4 regions of the uncultured Alteromonas sp. genome follow, and region 1 is predicted to be linked to each of the others. Evidence: predicted binding sites of a transcription regulator. Region 1 holds the regulator's gene; each other region holds the start of a gene.
What was found. Region 1 encodes sigma-54, which starts transcription at its own class of promoters, with help from an activator protein. Its sites were predicted from a motif close to GTTGGCACGNNNNTNGNNT; they were not measured.
Positions count from the first base shown of each region.

Region 2: AAC006_RS20230 (EF-hand domain-containing protein) is a predicted target of sigma-54. The motif match lies at 1,276-1,294, and genes of this name have one in related genera.
Region 3: glnA (glutamate--ammonia ligase) is a predicted target of sigma-54. The motif match lies at 1,248-1,266, and genes of this name have one in related genera.
Region 4: AAC006_RS05395 (CsbD family protein) is a predicted target of sigma-54. The motif match lies at 1,263-1,281, and genes of this name have one in related genera.

Region 1 is NZ_CAXBMP010000003.1:187,838-190,045, reverse strand. It holds gene lptB (LPS export ABC transporter ATP-binding protein) at 1-474, shown strand, start outside; gene AAC006_RS03915 (RNA polymerase factor sigma-54) at 550-2,034, shown strand; gene hpf (ribosome hibernation promoting factor) at 2,064-2,208, shown strand, end outside.
Region 2 is NZ_CAXBMP010000045.1:19,879-22,086, reverse strand. It holds partial or broken gene AAC006_RS20235 (hypothetical protein) at 1-121, opposite strand, end outside; gene AAC006_RS20230 (EF-hand domain-containing protein) at 311-1,102, opposite strand; gene AAC006_RS20225 (sensor domain-containing diguanylate cyclase) at 1,595-2,208, shown strand, end outside.
Region 3 is NZ_CAXBMP010000008.1:105,716-107,923, forward strand. It holds gene typA (translational GTPase TypA) at 1-900, opposite strand, end outside; gene glnA (glutamate--ammonia ligase) at 1,333-2,208, shown strand, end outside.
Region 4 is NZ_CAXBMP010000004.1:232,426-234,633, forward strand. It holds gene AAC006_RS05385 (anti-sigma factor) at 1-390, shown strand, start outside; gene AAC006_RS05390 (hypothetical protein) at 380-907, shown strand; gene AAC006_RS05395 (CsbD family protein) at 1,015-1,206, opposite strand; gene AAC006_RS05400 (siderophore-interacting protein) at 1,403-2,182, opposite strand.

The sequences.
Region 1 (2,208 bases):
CAAGAAGCCTCTATTTTTAGAAAATTGACGGTGTTTGAGAACATCATGGCTATCTTGCAAACCCGTAAAGGGTTAAGTTCATCAGAACAAGAACAAGAAGCCGATGCGCTACTTGATGAATTTAATATCAACCATATACGTAATAGTACGGGTATGAGTTTATCCGGTGGTGAACGCCGCCGAGTAGAAATCGCACGAGCATTAGCAGCCGATCCGCAATTTATTTTGCTTGATGAGCCATTTGCTGGTGTTGATCCTATATCGGTTAATGATATAAAGAAGATCATTCAACATCTTCGTGACAGAGGAATTGGAATCCTCATCACCGATCACAACGTAAGAGAAACACTGGATGTGTGTGAGAAAGCGTATATTGTGAGCCAAGGCGAACTCATCGCGCAAGGGACGGCAGAACAAGTTTTAAGTAATCAGAAAGTAAGGGATGTATACCTAGGAGAACAATTCAGGCTATAGTTACTGTAACCGAATTGTCATTTTCAGTTTTAAGCACGGGTATATTCACAACAAGAGTTTAAAAATAAGACGTAGATGAAACCATCTTTACAGCTAAAGTTCAGTCAACAACTTACCATGACACCGCAGTTGCAGCAGGCAATCAAGCTGCTGCAGTTGTCTACGCTCGACCTGCAACAAGAGATTCAGGAAGCACTTGACTCAAACCCTCTTTTAGAAGTTGAAGAAGGCGGTGATGACCACCCTGTTGAGAAAAACAACATGGACGGCGACGACCCTTCTGTAGAAGCTGCTCCTACTGCTTCTAGCGATTCATTAGAAGCTGGTGACGCGCTTGAAAAGAACGATCTTCCCGACGAGTTGCCAATCGACAGCACATGGGATGAGTATTACTCGGCCTCTTCTGCCCCCGCTCCTGGCCCATCGAATAATGATGACGACCAATTGTTTCAGGGTGAAACCACCGACAATATTCAAGACCATTTGCTTTGGCAGATGCGCTTAACCCCGTTTTCAGATACAGACCGCGCCATTGCTACCGCCATTATCGACTCAATTGATGAATCTGGTTACCTTAACGTACCCATTGAACAGATTTTAGAATCGGTAAACTCTGACGATGTTGAAGAGTTGGTAGAAATGGACGAAGTTGAATGTGTACTAAAACGTATTCAAATGTTCGACCCTATTGGTTCAGGTTCACGTACACCGCAAGAATGTTTGCTCGTGCAGCTTCGCCAGTTCTCAGACGATACGCCATGGCTTACCGAAGCCAGACAGCTTATTAATGAGTACTCAGACCTGCTGAGCAGCAAAGATTACCGTACGTTAATGCGCAAGAGTCGTTTGAAAGAAGATCAACTTCGTGAAGCCATGCGCTTATTGCAAACGTTGAATCCTCGTCCTGGCAGTGCATTAATTACCAAAGAACCCGAATACGTTATTCCTGATGTTTCGGTAAACAAAAAGAATGGCCGTTGGGTGGTGGAACTTAACCCCGATAGCCTGCCTAAATTAAGCGTAAATCAACAATACGCTGCCATGAGCCGACGCTCTAAAAATAGCAGCGATTCGCAATTTATTCGCTCGCATATGCAAGAAGCCAAGTGGTTTATAAAAAGCCTTGAGTCAAGAAACGACACCTTGATGAAAGTAGCAAACTGTATTGTGCAGCAACAAATGGGCTTTTTCGAGCACGGCCCAGAAATGATGAAACCAATGGTGCTAAATGATGTCGCAGAAATGGTAGATATGCATGAATCCACCATTTCACGAGTCACCACGCAAAAGTATATGCATACCCCTCGTGGCATTTTCGAGTTGAAATATTTCTTCTCTAGCCATGTAGCAACGGAATCTGGTGGTGAGTGTTCATCTACCGCTATTCGCGCACTAATTAAAAAGCTTGTGGCAGCGGAAACGCCCAGCAAGCCATTAAGCGATAGCAAGATTGCTCAATTGTTGGCCGAAAAAGGCATTAAAGTAGCCCGGCGAACAATAGCAAAATACCGGGAATCGTTATCGATTCCGCCGTCAAACCAACGCAAAAGCCTTATTTAAAGGCCTTGATAATTTAAGGAAGACGAAATATGCAAATCAACCTTACCGGTCATCATGTCGAAATTACTGATTCTTTGCGTAGCTATGTCGATACTAAGTTCAGCAAACTAGAGCGTCACTTTGATCACATATCTAATGTGCATGTCATCCTGAACGTCGAAAAACTCAATCAAA
Region 2 (2,208 bases), on a different contig from region 1:
GAGACTCGGCGGCCAGTAACTGGCGTGGGGATAGTGCGGGGTTCCGGTGACCGGCCCAGCCAGTGTGGCCCAGCCCCATGGGACAACGTGCAAGCCATGAAATGGTTGCCAGAGTTAGCACGGGGTGGCCCTCCACACTGCCATAGTTCGTTGTGAAGCAATCCCATTCGAAGAAATTGCTTCACAACGATTGCTTCACAACGAAGCCTATCCTAACGGATAGCCTTTTTTTATGCTTGTAAGAAAGTGAACAGGCAATAAAAAGCCCCGCAGGGGCGGGGCTTAAACTAGGCGACTATTAAGCTTAGTATTACTGGCCCATTGTCTTAATTTCTTCAAAATATCTACGGTATTCCATACGAGTAATAAGTTCGTTGCCATCTTTATCCATGGTCATGAAATCACCTTTAATACCTGCGTTTTCAATTTCACGTTTAGATAGTTCACCATCTTTATTAGCATCGGCTTCATCGAATCGCATATTCGCAGCATCCGTAACTTCTGTACGTAATGTGTTGTTCTTTTCACTGATCACAGCACCCGTTTCGTCGATGGCTTCACCATGTTTCATCGAGTGTTGTGTGTCGCTAGTTTTCATTTCAGAACGCATTTCTCTATTTTGTTCACTAATTACGTCGCCGTCTGCGCCCATGGATTCATGTTTAGCCATAGCGGATGTCTTGCTCATTGAATCATGGTTTGCATTGGTTTTCGTTTCAGAGCGGAGTTCTTTATTTGCTTCGCTAATTACATCGCCATCTGTGCCCATAGCCTCTTTCTTGTCCATGGGATGGTGTGCGCTATCGGCTTTACCATCGTGGTTTGTTTTTTCTTTAACCACTAATTCGTCAGTAAACCTTTCAGGTTTAGACTTTATGTAGGCAGTAAACTCAGAGTGGTTAATCATATCATCACTGTCTGAGTCTATTTTAGACATAGTCTCTTCAGTAATACTTCCCTTAACCTCTTCCTTGGAAAGCATGCCGTCGCCATTTGCATCTAGTGCCTCAAAGTCTGAGGTTATTCTAGATTCATGATGGGCAGCGAACGCGGAAGTAGACATTACTGCGCCAATAACCATTGCTAACGTTAGCTTTTTCATAATAAATTCCTTCTTTGCATGTGTAATGCTTTGGGTTAAATATGAGAAGTGAATGCCGAAACCGTTCACGGTATTGACGACAATCTAAAAGGCACGAAGGTATTTCCGTGCTTCTACTCCTACATATCTTTATTCCTGTTTAGTAAATCACACTGTTTCATTCCTGATTTATAATTCATACTTTGTGCCAAACGTTAATATATTGATTTAAATGCACTTTTATTTATTTGCCTGAACGACATAGGTAAATAAAGTGTTAAAAAGACACAAGCTGTGAAATATATGCACTGTGTTACATAGCCCAGATATTCCCGCTTAAAAGCTTCATGCCCTTCTTAATTGGTTCGAGATTTAACCTTCCTGACTCTGAAATTTGCAATTAAATCAGTGTGTTAATTCGTAAGGTAACCAGAAGGTTTAATTCGAAAATTTTCCGTAATCTTTGTTCCATCAATACAGCCCAAAGCTAGGGGATAAGGAATGTTTTCAACAATGCTTAGTAAAAATATTAGTAAAAAACCCACAGAAAAGCTTTTTAACTTTTACCAGGATTCTTCACTTTCGCGCATGATTAATTTTCTCAATGAAGCAGTTGTCGTTATAGATGTTAACGGCACTATTGAAATGCTTAACTCTACATCCGCCTCATTACTGGGAATAGAAAAAGACAAATTGCTAGGACATAATTTACTTGAGCTAGTTATAGATGATACGGGTAAGTCTCAAACTTATGTTATTGAGAGCTTAGATGCAGGCCAAAGAGGTTTAATTTCCGCCCCTCCTATGGAAGTTAACCTTCAAGCAGACAAAGACAACCAAACACATGTGTGTGTTGAAATGTCGATATCAACGTTACCAGAAGCATTCTCATCGGCTAATACACTGTATCTTTGTATACTCCGCGACCTTACGCTTCACAAGGCAGAGTATGGTTCGCTATTACACAAAGCTAATACCGACTATTTAACAGGGCTAGCTAACCGCCATAGGTTTGCCGAATACCTTGATAAACAGTGGGATGTTTGCGAGCAAGACGATGTACCTCTAAGTATTATATTTATTGATATCGACCACTTTAAAGACTTCAACGACCAATATGGCCATAT
Region 3 (2,208 bases), on a different contig from region 1:
CGCTTCTACTTGGTTAACATCACAAATAGTGTCAGAGATTTTAAGCGAACCTAAACCTGTGATTGCAATGATATCGCCAGCACTTGCACCTTCAACTTCATGACGTGCTAGACCAAGGTAACCATATACTAAGCCAACTTTACCGTTACGCTTCTCACCTTCAGCGGTAACAACAGTTACTTGTTGGTTTGGTTTAACAGTACCGCGCTTAATACGACCAACACCGATTACACCAACATATGAGTTGTAATCAAGTTGAGAAATCTGCATTTGGAATGCACCAGAAGCATCTGCGTCTGGAGGAGATACTTGGTCAACAATCGTTTGGAACAACGCGTTCATGTCTTCAGCTGGTTCGTCGGCATCTAGTGAAGCCCAACCATTCAGTGCAGAAGCATATACAACTTGGAAGTCTAGTTGATCGTCAGTTGCACCAAGGTTGTCGAACAAATCAAATACTTGATCCATAACCCAATCAGGACGTGCGCCTGGCTTATCAATTTTGTTGATAACAACAATTGGCTTTAAGCCTTGAGCAAATGCTTTTTGTGTTACGAAACGCGTTTGAGGCATTGGACCTTCTTGCGCGTCTACTAGAAGCAACACTGAATCGGCCATTGACATTACACGCTCTACTTCACCACCGAAATCGGCGTGTCCTGGAGTATCTACGATGTTGATACGGTAGTCGTTCCAGTTTATAGCAGTGTTTTTCGCTAAGATTGTGATGCCGCGTTCTTTCTCGATGTCATTCGAGTCCATCACGCGCTCTTCTTGCTCACCGCGAGTTTCAAGAGTGCCTGACTGTTGTAACAGTTTATCAACCAAAGTTGTTTTACCGTGGTCAACGTGAGCAATAATAGCAATGTTACGTAATTTATTAATATCAGTGGTATTCATCTAGGGAGCCTGTGTAAATCATTACATGATGTTAAGCATGCATTAGATTTGTTGCAAAAAATGCAGATAGTAAATTTTGCGCGGATTGTACAGAAAAACCACGGCGTTTGCGCACCTTTTTTTAAAAGGGGGGCATGTTTTTCACTATTATAGTCTTTGATTAACGAATTTATTACTTTTGAACCCTGTTTTCGGTGGTAAGTGACGACGAGTTACTCTAGGCTAGCTAACGGCTACTTAAGTTTAATTTGCACCAAAATATAGCGATTAAGCACCATTTATGTGCAACGCCATTAATCATTCAGTTATCCTCTTGCTGCTAAGCCAGCAAAATTGGAACCACGATAGATGGCATGAAAATCGCTTTTAGTTTTTCCACTGTTGGGATGAAGCTGATCATTCCGCATTTTTACATTAAACCTGGAGGACACGATGTCAGTAGAAAAGGCATTAGAGCTGATTAAAGAAAGTGAAGCGAAATTTGTTGATTTGCGTTTTACTGATACTAAGGGCAAGGAACAACACGTATCGATTCCTGCTGCTACGGTAGACGAAGAGACATTTGAAGAAGGTAAAATGTTCGATGGTTCTTCAATTGCAGGCTGGAAAGGCATTAATGAATCAGACATGGTACTTATGCCTGATCCTACGAGTGCGGTAGTTGACCCATTCGCAGAAGAGACTCAAGTTAATATTCGTTGTGACATCCTAGAGCCTTCTACAATGGAAGGTTACGAGCGTGATCCACGTTCAGTTGCGCGCCGTGCAGAAGAATACCTAAAATCTACCGGCATCGGCGACACAGTATTCTTCGGTCCAGAGCCAGAATTCTTCCTTTTTGACGATGTTAAATTCCACACAGACATGGCTGGCTCTTTCTACAAGATTGATGCTGCTGAAGCAAAATGGAACTCAGGCGCTGATTTTGAAGGCGGAAACATGGGTCACCGTCCTGGTGTTAAAGGCGGTTACTTCCCAGTTCCTCCAGTAGATTCAGCGCACGACATTCGTGCAGCAATGTGCTTAGTAATGGAAGAAATGGGCTTAGTTATTGAAGCGCATCACCATGAAGTGGCTACTGCTGGTCAAAACGAAATCGCTTGCGAATTCAACACACTAGTAACGAAAGCAGATGAAATCCAAGTTTATAAGTATGTAGTACATAATGTAGCTCACGCTTATGGCCAAACTGCTACGTTCATGCCTAAGCCTCTTGTAGGTGATAACGGTTCTGGTATGCACTGTCACCAATCAATCGCTAAAGATGGCGTAAACATCTTTGCGGGTGATAAGTATGCTGGTCTGTCT
Region 4 (2,208 bases), on a different contig from region 1:
AACCATTGGGCGAATGTATCTACAGCCCTCGATAATAATCTAACGGGTGAGATGATGGTAACCGATGCGGGCATGGAGATAGTGCCACAACTGTCGTTTATGAATAAACAATCACAGTTGTGCAGACAAGCGCAGATACAAGGTGAAGATGAACTGAATATCATGATTGCGTGTAAAAATGAACAAGGCATTTGGCAACTTCACGCGAGTAAGCTGATGACAGCGGGTCGCAACAAAAGTGAGTATCAAACGGCAAGTGCCAATAAAGTACTTGATGAAGAGATAGATTTGTTAATGGTATCGACGCCATTAAACAGAGAACAAGAGCAGCAAGCTATTAATCATGGATGGCAGTCTAAGACTGCCGAAGGAGTCGTTTATGAAAACTAAATTTATAGCGTTTCTAGCAGTAATGCTAATGGCGGGGTGCGCGAGTCAACCCGATTATCGACAGGCATCTAATGGTGGTTTTGGGTATACCGAAAGTAAATTAAGTGAAACCCAATACCGCGTTCACTTCAAAGGTAGAGGGTCTGATAAGAGTAAGGCTATGGACTATGCCATGTACCGTTCAGCGGAGCTGACCTTACTGAAAGGGTATGATTGGTTTGTAGTAACCGATCGGGAAACCATGGTAGATAAAGAGCGCGTACAAACATCACCTCAGGTTGGCTTCAGCCAACGCTATGCGCGGGTAACTGAATGTGGCGTTATTACTTGTAGAACGTCTTATCATCCTACAACCCAGTTTGAATCTGGCATTTTCGTAGGTGGTTCGCAAAAGAGCGAAATCGAAAGTATTTTGAATATTGAGATGGGAAAAGGTACACGGCCCACGTCGGCCACCAGTTTTGATGCAAGAGAAATTAGCAACAACTTAAAACCTGATACGGAATCTTCACCTTAAGCACTTACAAGGTGCTTAGCCCTAAAGGTTAGGTTGTGTTATGTATAAAAAAAGCCCCGAATGGGGCTTTTTTTGTGCTGCAAGCCGTTAAGGCTTAGGTAAAGTGCCTAGTTGAAATGGTTATCCACTTCTTTTTCGGCTTCTTCACGGCTCTTGCCGTATGCTTGCTGAATTTTACCTACTAATTCTTCACGACGACCATCTATTACGTCTAGGTCATCATCGGTAAGTTTACCCCATTGCTGTTGTACCTTACCTTTCATTTCTTTCCAGTTGCCTTCGATACGATCATTGTTCATATGTTGCTCCTTTAAAAAGAATAACCGAGTGGTTATTGTGAACTGCACTTAATAAGTAGCAATCCCCATTCCAAAGATTAACATTATGAAAAATAGAGGTTTTTACTGTTTTAGAAGAAGGTGCTATTGTCAATGCCCTGCATTATTTACAGGGCGCTGAAAGTCATACAGGGTTTTATGTTTCAGCGCGCCCTAGTTAGGCAAGTTGTTGTGCAAAGGCTTCAACATCTTGGCGCTTATCTATCTTATGCTGATCTTCACTGCGCCCTTCACGCCAATAGCTGCTAATGTACACTTGGCTGTGGGGTACCTCTTTTTCGTCCTTAAGCCACGAACGAATTTTTCTCATTTGAGAAAATTCACAGGCAACCCATACAGCAGGGGTTCCTTGTTGCCAGTCAATACGCTGCAAGGCGTCAGACAATGTTGCTTCTTTTTTAGATACCCACTGAATCGATACGCCTTCAGGCTTTTCTAACGTGGTAGCATCGGTTTCATGTTCAATAGCTATAACTGCAATGCCTTTAGTATGGCTAGGAAGTGCTTGTAAATAGTTTCTAATACTGGGCAGCGCTGTCATGTCGCCTGCGAAAAGTACCCAGTCATAATTCTCTGCTAACGCTTTACTGCTACCAGGGCCTGCAATAGTTAGCTTGTCACCTTCTTTTGCGCTTAGCGCCCATGCGGCGGCGGGGCCAGTTACTCCATCTTTTGCATGCACTACCATATCAATGGACATTTGTGCTTTTTGTCTATCGAAGCTGTTTATCGTGTAGGTACGCATAGCAACGGGTTTATCTTTGGCAGGCTGAACGACAGGGTCACCATTTAAATCAAAAAGTAACTTAACGTAAGCGCCAGGGCGAGTGTCTGGAAAGTCTTCTAATGTAGCGCCGCCAAGGACAATACGTTGCATGTTTGGTGTTATACGGAAAGACTCGATAACTTCAACAACACGAGGTGCGGGTTTAGACATGATTTTCTCCAAATACGACAGTGGAT